3 regions of the Microbacterium sp. HA-8 genome follow, and region 1 is predicted to be linked to each of the others. Evidence: predicted binding sites of a transcription regulator. Region 1 holds the regulator's gene; each other region holds the start of a gene.
The links. Region 1 encodes LexA, which represses DNA repair genes until DNA is damaged. Its sites were predicted from a motif close to TCGAACANNTGTTCGA; they were not measured.
Positions count from the first base shown of each region.

Region 2: AB2L57_RS00745 (Rv2578c family radical SAM protein) is a predicted target of LexA. The motif match lies at 893-908, and genes of this name have one in related genera.
Region 3: AB2L57_RS14725 (HNH endonuclease signature motif containing protein) is a predicted target of LexA. The motif match lies at 2,744-2,759, and genes of this name have one in related genera.

Region 1 is NZ_CP162025.1:1,563,459-1,567,407, reverse strand. It holds gene hisH (imidazole glycerol phosphate synthase subunit HisH) at 1-319, opposite strand, end outside; gene hisB (imidazoleglycerol-phosphate dehydratase HisB) at 331-933, opposite strand; gene AB2L57_RS07440 (histidinol-phosphate transaminase) at 930-2,015, opposite strand; gene AB2L57_RS07435 (LysM peptidoglycan-binding domain-containing protein) at 2,076-2,420, opposite strand; gene lexA (transcriptional repressor LexA) at 2,737-3,453, shown strand; gene AB2L57_RS07425 (prolyl oligopeptidase family serine peptidase) at 3,504-3,949, shown strand, end outside.
Region 2 is NZ_CP162025.1:150,500-154,448, reverse strand. It holds gene AB2L57_RS00750 (M15 family metallopeptidase) at 1-806, opposite strand, end outside; gene AB2L57_RS00745 (Rv2578c family radical SAM protein) at 917-1,963, shown strand; gene AB2L57_RS00740 (DEAD/DEAH box helicase) at 2,260-3,949, opposite strand, start outside.
Region 3 is NZ_CP162025.1:3,094,600-3,098,548, forward strand. It holds gene AB2L57_RS14710 (xylulokinase) at 1-855, opposite strand, end outside; gene AB2L57_RS14715 (L-ribulose-5-phosphate 4-epimerase) at 852-1,598, opposite strand; gene AB2L57_RS14720 (LacI family DNA-binding transcriptional regulator) at 1,632-2,636, opposite strand; gene AB2L57_RS14725 (HNH endonuclease signature motif containing protein) at 2,771-3,949, shown strand, end outside.

The DNA of each region.
Region 1 (3,949 bases):
CGACGCCGCGCTCGACGCCGTGTTCGAAGAGCACCTGCATGCCCACGCAGATGCCCAGCACCGGCCGGCCGCCGGCGAGGCGACGTTCGATCAGCCGGTCGCCACCGGAGGCCCGCAGTGCGCCCATGACGGCCGCGAACGCGCCCACACCCGGCACGACGAGCCCATCGGCCTCTAGCACGAGCGCGCGATCGTCGGTGAGCCGGGCGTCGGCCCCCGCGGACTGCAGCGCCTTGACCGCGGAGTGCACGTTGCCGGATCCGTAGTCGAGCACCGCCACGAGCGGGCGCGGCCCGTCGGGCACGATGTCTCCCGGCATGTCGGGGGACGTCACAGCGCACCCTTCGTGCTCGGGATGCCGTGCACCAGCGGATCGATCGCCTTGGCCTGGCGGAACGCGCGCGCGAAGGCCTTGAACTCGGCCTCCGCGATGTGGTGCGGATCGCGGCCGGCGAGGAGGTTGACGTGGACCGTCAGACCGGCGTGGAAGGAGATCGCCTCGAAGACGTGGCGCACGAGCGAGCCGGTGAAGTGACCGCCGATGAGGTGGAACTCGTACCCCGCGGGCTCACCTGCGTGCACGAGGTACGGACGGCCCGAGATGTCAACGACCGCCTGCGCGAGGGCCTCGTCGAGCGGGACCAGGGCGTCACCGTATCGGGAGATGCCCGCCTTGTCGCCGAGAGCCTCGCGGATCGCCTGTCCGAGCACGATCGCGGTGTCCTCCACCGTGTGGTGCACATCGATCTCGGTGTCACCGGACGCCCGGATCGTCAGGTCCGTCAGCGAATGCTTGGCGAACGCCGTGAGCAGGTGGTCGAAGAAGGGAACCGTCGTGTCGATGCGGCTGACGCCGGTGCCGTCGAGGTCGAGGTCGAGTTCCACCGTCGACTCGCTCGTGCGACGGGTGCGGCTGGCCGTGCGGGCGCTCATGACTGCGATCCTAGCGACGCGAGCTGATCGAGGAACTCGGTCGTCTCGTCCTCGGTACCGGCCGTCACGCGGAGCGTGCCGGGCAGGCCGACGTCGCGGATGAGCACCCCCCGCTCGAACAGAGCCTGCCACGTGGCGTGCGGGTCGGCGACAGCGCCGAAGAGGATGAAGTTGGTCCAGGACTCGTAGGGCTCGAAGCCCAGCGCCGAGAGGGTCGCCCCCATCCGGTCGCGCTGCGCGACGATGTCATCGACCATGCCGAGCATCGTGTCGGCGTGTCTCAGCGCACCGAGCGCCGCCGCCTGCGTGAGGGCGCTCAGGTGGTAGGGCAGACGCACGAGTCGCAGGGCGTCGACGAACGCGGGATCCGCGGCGAGATAGCCGACGCGCGCACCCGCGAAGGCGAAGGCCTTGCTCATCGTGCGCGACACGGCGAGCCGCGGCCGGTCGTGCAGCAGCGTCAGTGCGGAACGCTGGTCGTGCGGGGCGAACTCCCAGTAGGCCTCATCGACGACCACCACGCCGCGAGCCGCCTCGTAGACGGCCTCGATCACGGGCAGCGGCAGGGGGGTGCCCGTCGGATTGTTGGGCGAGCACAGCAGCACCACGTCGGGATCGGCATCGGCCACCTGCTCGGCGGCGGCCTGCGGATCGAGCGTGAAGTCGTGCGCGCGCTCCCCGGCGACCCACTGGGCGCCCGTGCCCGCCGTGAGCAAGGGGTACATCGAGTAGGTCGGGCCGAAGCCGAACACGCGGCGGCCCGGACCTCCGAAAGCCTGCAGGATGTGCTGCAGCACCTCGTTCGAGCCGTTCGCAGCCCACATCTGGTCACGGGTGAGGCCGTGACCCAGGTAGTCCGCGAAAGCCTCGCGCAGTGTCACGAACTCGCGGTCGGGGTACCGGTTCACCTCGCGCAGGGCGACAGCGATGCCGTCGAGGATGTCGTCGGCGACCTCCTGCGGAACCGGATGCGTGTTCTCGTTGACGTTCAACGCGATGGGAACGGCAGCCTGAGGAGCTCCGTAGGGCCGCTGCCCGCGCAGGTCGTCGCGGAGCGGAAGGTCATCGAGGGATGCAGTCACCCGATCAATCGTAGAGCGCACCCGCCGCGCCCCGACGAGTCAGGAGGCGTACGTGACGGGTCAGGATGCGTACTCCGCGGGGAGGGAGAGCACCTGGCCAGCGCGCAGGGTCGAGGTGTCGAGCGCGTTGAGCCGCGAGATCGCGTCGACGACGTCGCGCGGGTCGGCGCCGGGTGCCACGCGCTGAGCGAGCGACCAGAGAGAATCGCCGGGCAGGACGGTGACGGCGGTGAAGGCCGTCTCCTCGGCGCCCGCGTCGCGTGAGGCGAGAGCGGAGCCGCCGCTGATGACACCGAACGAGAGCACGGCCGCGAGCGGAATCGCGACGACGGCGGCGAGGACGCGCCGGCCCCGTGTCGTCAGACGAAGGCGCGTGTTCGGTGTCGTGATCGTTGCGGCGGTCATGGTGTCCTCCTGGGGCGTGTGCCGTGTGTGGTGCCGGGAGCGCGGGGACGAGGATTCGAAGACTCCGTCCCGACGTCCGCATCCGGACCTCGGCCGGGAGGTCCGGATGCGTACGTGCGTTCCGAAGTTATCTTCGATATCGCCTCAGGTCAAGCTGTTCTTCGAACTTCGTCACCGCGATGCACCCGACACGCTCGAAAAAATGTGCCGAAGACTCCCGCGGATCGGATAGCCTGCAAACGGCTCCGACGAGCGCGGACACAGTCCAGTAGGGGCCACCGACATTCGAAGCCGACAACGGCGGGAGGAGAGTCCGATGGCACTCGAGAACGAGGTCACCGACGGCGGAGCGGAAGCCGCGCCGGCCCCCGAGGCGAAGCCGCGCACACGCCGGCGCAAGAGCCTCAGCGACAAGCAGATGGCGATCCTCGAGGTCATCCAGCGCGCCGTCCAGGCGCACGGATACCCGCCCAGCATGCGGGAGATCGGCGATGCCGTCGGGCTGCGCTCGCTCTCCAGCGTCACCCACCAGCTCAACCAGCTCGAACTCTCCGGCTATCTGCGGCGCGATTCCGGCAAGACCCGTGCCATCGAGGTCCTGATCGACCTGCCCGGCGTCGCCGCCGAGAATCCCGCCGACGCGGCTCCGCCGATGGGCGATGCCGCCCTCGTGCCGCTCGTGGGGCGGATCGCCGCCGGCGTGCCGATCACGGCCGATCAGCAGGTCGAGGAGATCTTCCCGCTCCCTCGGCAGCTTGTCGGCAAGGGCGAACTGTTCATGCTGCGGGTGTCGGGTGACTCCATGCTCGACGCCGCCATCTGCGACGGCGACTGGGTCGTCATCCGCTCGCAGAGCACCGCCGAGAACGGCGACATCGTCGCCGCCATGCTCGACAGCGAGGCGACGGTCAAGACCTTCCGCCGCCGCGACGGCCACACCTGGCTCCTGCCGCGCAACTCCGCCTTCGAGCCGATCCTCGGCGACCATGCCACCGTGCTCGGCAAAGTCGTGGCGGTCCTTCGAGCTGTCTGAGTCCCGGTCGACGGCGACTGTGCCGAACACTCCCCGCGTAGCCTGAGACCATGCCGACCCTGCCCTACGGATCCTGGCCGTCGCCGATCGAGGCTGCGGAGGTGGCGGCCTCGTCACCGCGCATCGACGGTGCCCGCTTCGTGGGCGAGGACATCTGGTGGAGCGAGTCGCTGCCCGGTGAACGCGGCCGCACCGCGATCCTCAGCGTGGGCATCGGCGGCGGCGACACAGCGCCCGAGGTCCTGCTTCCGGCGCCCTGGAGCGTGCGTTCCCGGGTGCACGAATACGGGGGCGGCGCCTGGGCGGTGACCGACGAGGGATCGCTCGTGTTCGTGGAGCATTCCGACCAGCGCGTCTGGCGCATGGCGCCGGGCACCGAGCCCGAGCCGCTCACCCCCGCCGACACGGGAGCGCGCTTCGGCGATCTCGTCTGCAGCGGAGATCGCCTGCTCGCCGTGCGTGAGACCCACGACGACGGCGCGGCCGCCCCGCTGCG
Region 2 (3,949 bases), 1.4 Mb from region 1:
ACCACCCAGGCCGACAGCGCCGATCCGCCGAACTGCTCGGACGAGCCGCAACCCGGGTCGCACGCGAAGACGTCGACGGCGAGCGCCGTCTGGTGCTCGCTGTAGCCCGGTCGGGCGGCAAGGCGCTCGCCCGCCTCGCGACCCAATTCGGCGACACGCTGGGAGTGGATGCGCTGCTGGATCGAGTAGCCCCGGTATCCGTTCTGCACGCCCAGCTGACCGACCCCGGCGGCGGACGCGGCGGACGCCATCTCGCCGAGCGTGGGGGCGATGTCGGTGCGGGCCGCGGCATTGGCCCCGTTGGTCGTGCCGGGCGGGGCGATCCAGTCGTATGGCGCGTAGTCGATGGGCTCGATCGGCAGCGTCTTGTTGACCACGAACCACACGTGCGAGGCGTCGCGCAGGTTCACGCACGGTGCCGCGCCGCCGATGACCGCCTGACGGAACCCCTCACCCCCGCCCGCAGCCGCGATCACCGCGGCGTCGTCGCCGGCCGCGAGGGCCTGCTGCACCTCGGGTCGGTCGCAGAGCGCCACCACCGCCGCCGGTTCGCCCGTGAACTGCGGAGCCGGGATCGAGGTGGCCCAGGGCGGCGGCGCGGTCGCAGAAGCAGAGGGGGATGCTGCGGCCCCGTCGCCGGCAGCACGACCGATACCACCACCCACGACGGCAGCCACACCGACGCCCGTCACGAGCAGCAGAACCAGCATCCCGGCGAGGATGAGCGCCGTGCGCGCACGCTCCCCGCGGCGGCGCAGAACCCGCGCATCGGCGCGCGAAACCGGGCCGGTGTCGGGTGCGGTCATGCCCTTCATTGTGCCCGAGCATGTCGAGTCGCGACGCGGCCAGGGATGTATGGTCGATGCAGCCTTCCAATGGGATTGCATCTGTGTCGCATCTGTGTTCGAATGATCAGATGAGGTGGCGTGGGCAACAGATCGGCGAGGTCGACACCAATGCGCTGCCCGGGCTCGAACGCATCGACGGCCTGGTCCGGTCGGTGACGACTCCCGAGTTCGCGGGCATCACCTTCCACGAGGTGGTCTCGCGCTCGGCGCTCAACCACGTGCCCGGCGCCTCGGCGATGCCGTTCGCGTGGACGATCAACCCCTACAGGGGCTGCACCCATGCGTGTGCCTACTGTTTCGCCCGCGGCACGCACGAGTATCTCGACCTCGACGGCGGGCACGACTTCGACTCGCAGATCATCGTCAAGACGAACGTCGCCGAGGTGCTGCGGCGAGAACTCGCCGCAACATCCTGGCAGCACGAGCACGTCGCCCTGGGCACCAACACCGACCCGTACCAGCGGGCCGAGGGGCGATACAGACTCATGCCCGAGATCATCAGCACACTCGCCGCGTCCGGCACGCCCTTCTCGATCCTCACGAAGGGCACACTCATCCGCCGCGACCTGCCGCTGCTGCACGCGGCTGCCGAAGAGGTTCCGGTCGATCTGTCCTTCTCGATCGCCGTCTTCGACGACGCCCTGCAACGCTCGATCGAACCAGGCACGCCGACCGCCGCGGCCCGACTCGACGCCGTCCGCGCTGCCGCCGACGCGGGTTTTGCCGTCACGGTCTTCCTCATGCCCGTGCTTCCGCACCTGGCCGACTCGGTGCCCGCGCTCGACGACGCCCTCGGGCGCATCAAGGCCGCGGGGGCCCGGCGGGTGATCTACGGGGCGCTGCACCTGCGACCGGGGGTCAAGCCCTGGTTCATGCAATGGCTCGAGCGACAGCATCCCGAACTCGTGTCGTCGTATCTGGGTCTGTATCCCGGTCAGAGCGCCGTCGCGCCGAAGGGCTACCGCACGTGGCTCGCCAAACGCGTGCGGCCGTTGCTGCGCGTGCACGGGCTCGACGGCAGTGACGAAGACGAGCTGCCGATGCGCGCGTCGCGGCCCGGGCCGGTGCGCACCACCGGGCCTGCTTCGACGACCGCGGCGCCCGCGCTGTTCTGACAGCGCGCTCGACTGACGCCATCGGCGGCGCCGTCGGCGCCCGCCCGCACCCCGACGGCGCCCGGTCAGCCGCGCCCGGATGGCGGCGGCCGGACGGCCCCGGCCCCGGCCCCGGCCCCGGCCCCGGCCCCGGCCCCGCGCCCGCACTTCTGCGGACGCCGAACCTACATTTTTGCAGCGAACCACCACACGTCGGATGGTGGCTCGCTGCAAAAATGTAGGTTCGGGGTTCGGGGCCCGGGCCGCGAATGCGAAAGGCGCCCCGGGCGAACCCGGGACGCCCTCGCGCGTGCGAACTACGCGGTGAGCTCGGCCAGTGTCGGGGCCGAGCCGGCGAGCTCGGCGATCACGTCGTCACCGGGGGCGGCATCCTCGAACGGAGCGACGATCTCGGCGCGATCGAGCATCTCGGTCATCTTGCGGCGACGCTGACGCGTGATGAGCGTGACGACTCGGCCCGTCGCGCCCGCACGGCCTGTGCGACCCGAACGATGCAGGTAGGTCTTGTACTCGTCGGGCGCGTCGGCCTGCACGACCAGGTCGATGTCATCGACGTGGATGCCGCGCGCAGCGACATCCGTCGCCACCAGCACGTTGACCCGGCCCGAGGTGAGACGCTCGAGGTTGCGCGTACGGCGCGCCTGATTGAGATCACCGTGCAGCGACACGGCCGGAATGCCGGCGTCATCGAACTGCTCCGCCAGCATCTCGGCATACGCGCGGGTGCGGGCGAAGACGAGGGTCTTGCCCTCGCGATCGACGAGCTGGTCGAGGATCTGCGCCTTGTCGCGGTGATCGATCACGAGCACACGGTGCTCGATCGTGCTGGAGTCCTGATCCTCGCCGGCGACCTCGTGCACGGCCGGCTCGACGAGGAACTCGTCGACGAGCGCCGAGACCTCGCGATCGAGCGTGGCCGAGAACAGCAGCTTCTGCGAACCGTCGGCGGTCAGGCGGAGGATGCGCTGCACGGGCTCGAGGAATCCGAGTTCGCACATGTGGTCGGCCTCGTCGAGCACGGCCACCTGCACGTCGCGCAGGTCGAGCTTGCCCTGGTTGACCAGGTCCTCGATGCGCCCCGGCGTGCCGATGATGATGTCGACGCCCTTCTTCAGCGCGCCCACCTGGCGCGCCTGCGGTACGCCGCCGTAGATCTGCGTGGTGAACAGTCCGACGCTGCGCGCGATGGGCTGGATCGTGCGGTCGATCTGCAGAGCCAGCTCGCGGGTCGGCGCAAGGATCAGCGCCTTGGGCTTGCGTCCGAACTCGCGGCGCTGCCCAGCCTGGCCGCGCAGCACGTTCTCGACGAGCGGCGCGCCGAACGCGATCGTCTTGCCCGAGCCGGTGCGCCCGCGGGCGAGCACGTCGCGGCCGGCGATGATCTCGGGAATCGTCGACGCCTGGATCGGGAAGGGGGATGCTGCGCCCAGCTCACCGAGCGCACGCACGATGTTCTCACCCAGGCCCAGATCACCGAAGCTCACTCCCTGCACATCCGACGCCTGGACGGCCTCGGCCTGCAGACGCTCGTGCACGACGTCGACGCGTTGCTCCTGAGCCGCGGTGCGGGCAGGGGCGTTCCAGTCGGCACGCGAACCCGCCGCGGCACCGCGGTCGTCACGGCGCGGGCGGTCGTCACGGCGCGGGCGGTCGTCGCGACGGGGGCGGTCGTCGAAGGTCCGCGCGGGTCGGTCATTCGGATACTCGCGACGGGCGGGACGCGCGGTACCGCTCGAGCGACCCGGCCGCTCATCGAACGAACGCGCGGGTCGGTCGCTCGAGTACTCACGACGGGCTGGGCGCTCGTTCGAGTACTCACGACGGGCGGGGCGCTCTCCGTCCTGGGTGCGACGCGCGGGGCGCTCGCCGTCGAACGATCTCGCGGGGCGCTCGTCGTACGAGCGACGCGGCCGGTCATCGAACGAACGCGCGGGTCGGTCGCTCGAGTACTCCCGGCGAGCCGGACGCTCATCGAACGAACGCGCG
Region 3 (3,949 bases), 1.5 Mb from region 1:
GACCATCGCGAAGATGCTCGTGCCGGCGCTGACGTTTCCGGTGCGCGGCGAGACGGCGTTCGTGGCGACCATTCCGGTGCCGGCGTCACCCTCGGGCGGACAGAACGGGATGCCGGGGCTGAGCGATCCGGTCGGGTCGAGCAGGGCCGCTCCCTCCGTCGTCAGCTCGCCGGCGATCACGCCGGCGGCGAGGACCTCGGGCAGCAGCTGAACCAGGTCGGCCGGAAGCCGGCCGCTCACGAGCCGGTCGTATGCCGAGAGCATCGCCTCGTCGTAGCCGCCGGTCGCGGGATCGATCGGGAACATGCCGGAGGCATCCCCCACCCCGAGCACCCTGTGCCCGGTGAGACGCCAGTGCACATAGCCCGCGAGGGTCGTGACGAAGCGGATGCCGGGCACATGCTGCTCGGCGCCAAGCACCGCCTGGTGCAGGTGCGCGATCGACCACCGCAGCGGGATGTTGACGCCGAACAGTTCCGTGAGCTCGGCGGCGGCGGGACCCGTGGACGTGTTGCGCCACGTACGGAAGGGGACGAGCAGATCTTCGTCGGCCCCGAACGCCAGGTAGCCATGCATCATGGCCGAGACACCGATGGCACCGAACGTGGTGGGGCGCTCCCCGTGACGACGCTCCGCGTCGGCGAGGAGACCGGCGACGGCATCCTGCAGTCCCGACCAGACGTCCTCGAGCGCGTAGGTCCAGGTGTTGTCCTCGAACCGGTTCTCCCACTCGTGTGAACCGACCGCGAGGACGGTGCCGGGGTCGGCGGCGTCGACGAGGCAGGCCTTGATGCGGGTCGATCCGAACTCGATGCCGAGCGCCGTGCGGCCGGCGCGGATCGCGTCGGCGCTCATCGGGCGTCCTCGCTCTCGTCGCGGCGGTCGTCGGTGGCCTGGCCGTAGACGTTCTGGTACCGGCCGTAGAGGGCGTCGATCTTCTCCTGCGGGATCGGGACCAGCGGACCCGCCTGCGCCGCGATATGAACCGTGCGCGCCGCGTCCTCACACATCACCGCGGCCTTGACCGCATCCTTCGCCGACACCCCGATCGTGAACGGCCCATGATTGCGCATCAACACCGCACGGCTCCGGTGACCGGTGAGGGTCTCCACGATCCCCCGACCGATCGAGTCATCCCCGATCACCGCAAACGGACCCACCGGAATCGGACCCCCGAACTCATCCGCCATCCCCGTGATCACACACGGAATCGATTCCCCCCGCGCCGCCCACGCCACCGCATACGTCGAATGCGTGTGCACCACACCACCCACACCCGGCATATTCCGATACACATACGCATGCGCCGCCGTATCACTCGACGGAGACCGCTCACTGCCCGGCGTCCCCGGCACCACAACCCCGTCCAGATCGCACACGATCATGTTCTCCGGCGCCAGATCGTCATACGACACCCCGCTCGGCTTGATCACGAACAGATCCGCACCCGGCACACGACCCGACACATTCCCACCCGTCCACACCACCAGCCCATACCGCACCAACTCACCATGCAGACGGGCCACATCCTCGCGGGTCCGCGCCACCGCGACCTCGAGGGGCTCGGGGGTGGACGTCGTCGTCGCAGCGGTGCTCATGACCGGAATGTTACCGGTAACAGATCCGGTTTGTCACGTGTCATTCACCCGCGACGCCGGGGCGGCGACCGAGTCGCGTTCGACGAGAACGGGGGCGGATGCCGGAGCGACAGCATCCGCCCGATCGACGAGCGCCGCGATGCAGCGCCTTGCTTCGCCCTCGATGTCGAGGCGCACCGTGGTGAGGGCGGGGGCGTAGAACGCGGCGTCGGGGTTGTCGTCGAACCCGACGATGCTGACCCGTGCGGGCACGTCGACACCCGCGCGAGTCAGGCCCGCCGCCAGGCCGAGCGCCATCTGGTCGTTCGACGCGAAGACCGCGGTCGGAGCATCCGGCCTGCCCACGAGGGCTGCGATCTCGACCGCCACGGCCGCGCCCGCGGCTGCCGTCCAATCGCCCGACCAGCGTCCCGCGCGGCGCAGGCCGCGCGCGGCCAGAGCGTCATCGAACCCGGCCTCGCGCGCCGCCGCCTCGACCCAGTCGTCGGGACCTGCCAGCAGCGCGATCCGCTCGTGGCCGGCGGCGGCGAGGTGGTGAGCGGCGAGCGCCGCACCCGCCCGCTGAGCGGCGGCGTCGCCGTGCAACGCGACGACCGCCGCACTCCCGCCCGCGGCGAGCGCATCGAGCGATCCGGTGTGAGCGGCGACCACCGCGATGCCGTCGACACCCTGCTCGCGCAGATGTGCGGCCGCCGCGCGCACGGATTCTTCATCCGCCGCGTCGGCATACGCGGTGCTCACCCAGCGCCCGGCGTCGCGGGCCGCGCGCTCCAGCGCGGCGATGCCCACCGAGGGACCATAGAGGCTCGCATCCGAGGCGAGGATGCCGATCGTGCGCGACACGCTCGTACCGAGCGCCCGCGCCGCGTTGTTGACGCGGTAGTCCAGCGCCTCGATCGCATCGAGCACCTTGCGCCGCGTCTCGGGCCGGATGTGGGGGTGGCCGTTGAGCACACGCGACACCGTCTGCGTCGACACGCCCGCGCGGGCGGCGACCTCGCGGACGCCGGCGGCGCGTGGGACGGCTGGCTGCGACATCCGATCCTCCTCCGGGCTGGGGTTCAGCGTAGCCGCGCCGCGGAACGGGTCGATCGACGGATCGTGCGTCTTGCGATCTGCGCGCGCGTCGGCCGCCCACATCGGAATCGAATTTTTGTGCTATACTGAGGCCTATGGACATTGACGAGGTACACCCCTCCGAGTCCTCCGTCGCGCTCACCCCGCAGCAACTGCTCGATCATGTGTTCGATGATGTGCAGGTTGATCAGTTCGAGATCAACCGACGCGACGCCCGCCGCGCGCGAGGCATCGCCGAGGCCGTCGACCTCGCGAGACGGCACGCCTACGTGTACTCCGACCTGCCCGGCGACGCCGGCGAGGCGATGGCCGAGCGGGGCGCCTACTTCGACATGTCGCTGCGCCTCGCGCTCTCCGAGACCACCCTGCGCGCGCTCGCGGGCACGGCCCGCAACGCGGCTCGGCTCCTGCCCGAGCTGTGGCAGCGGGCGACCGACGGCTTCGCTGCCCTCTCCCTCGTCGACGCAGCGGTGACCGGTGCCCTGCGACTACAGCCTGCCGCCGATGCGACTCGCGCCGAGATCAGCGCCGCCGCCGCGGCGATACGCGAACTCGATGACGCCGCATCCGAATGGGTGCTGACCTGCACCCCCGCCTCTTTTCGCGCCAGACTCGCCCGCCTCGTCGAGCGCCTCGACGCGCGGCGCGCCGAGGCCCGGCACGCCGCCGCGATGCGTGACCGGCGCGTGGTCATCGAGCACGTCGACAACGGCATGTCGTGGGTGTCGGCCCTGATCCCCACCGTCGATGCGGTCGCCGCGGGTCGGCGCCTGACCGCAACGGCCAAGGCGATCGCCAACGGCGGCGGCGAGACCCGACGACGCGATCAGGTGCGAGCAGATCTCTTCAGCGCATGGCTGCGCGGTGAGGGCACAGCCACGGCCGTCAAGACCACCGTGTTCGTCACGGTTCCCGTGACGCTGCTCGCCGGCGACACGACGGCGGCACTCCCCCGGGAGCAGGCGCAGCTCGTCGGACACGGCCCGATCGACTCCCTCACCGCGGCTCAGCTGTTCTTCGAGGCCAAGGCCTTCCGCCGAGTGATCACCGACCCCGTGCGGGGCATCGTCCTCGACATGGATCGCCGCACGTACCGGCCGACCAAGGCCCAGCGCGACTGGCTCGTGCTCACCCACGGCCGGTGCGCGCGTGACGGGTGCTCAAGACTTGCGCTCGACGCGGATCTCGATCATGACAGAGCCTGGGCACGCGGCGGCACCACCGACGCATTCAATCTGCGTCCTCTCTGCCCGCCCGATCACACGCACCGGCAC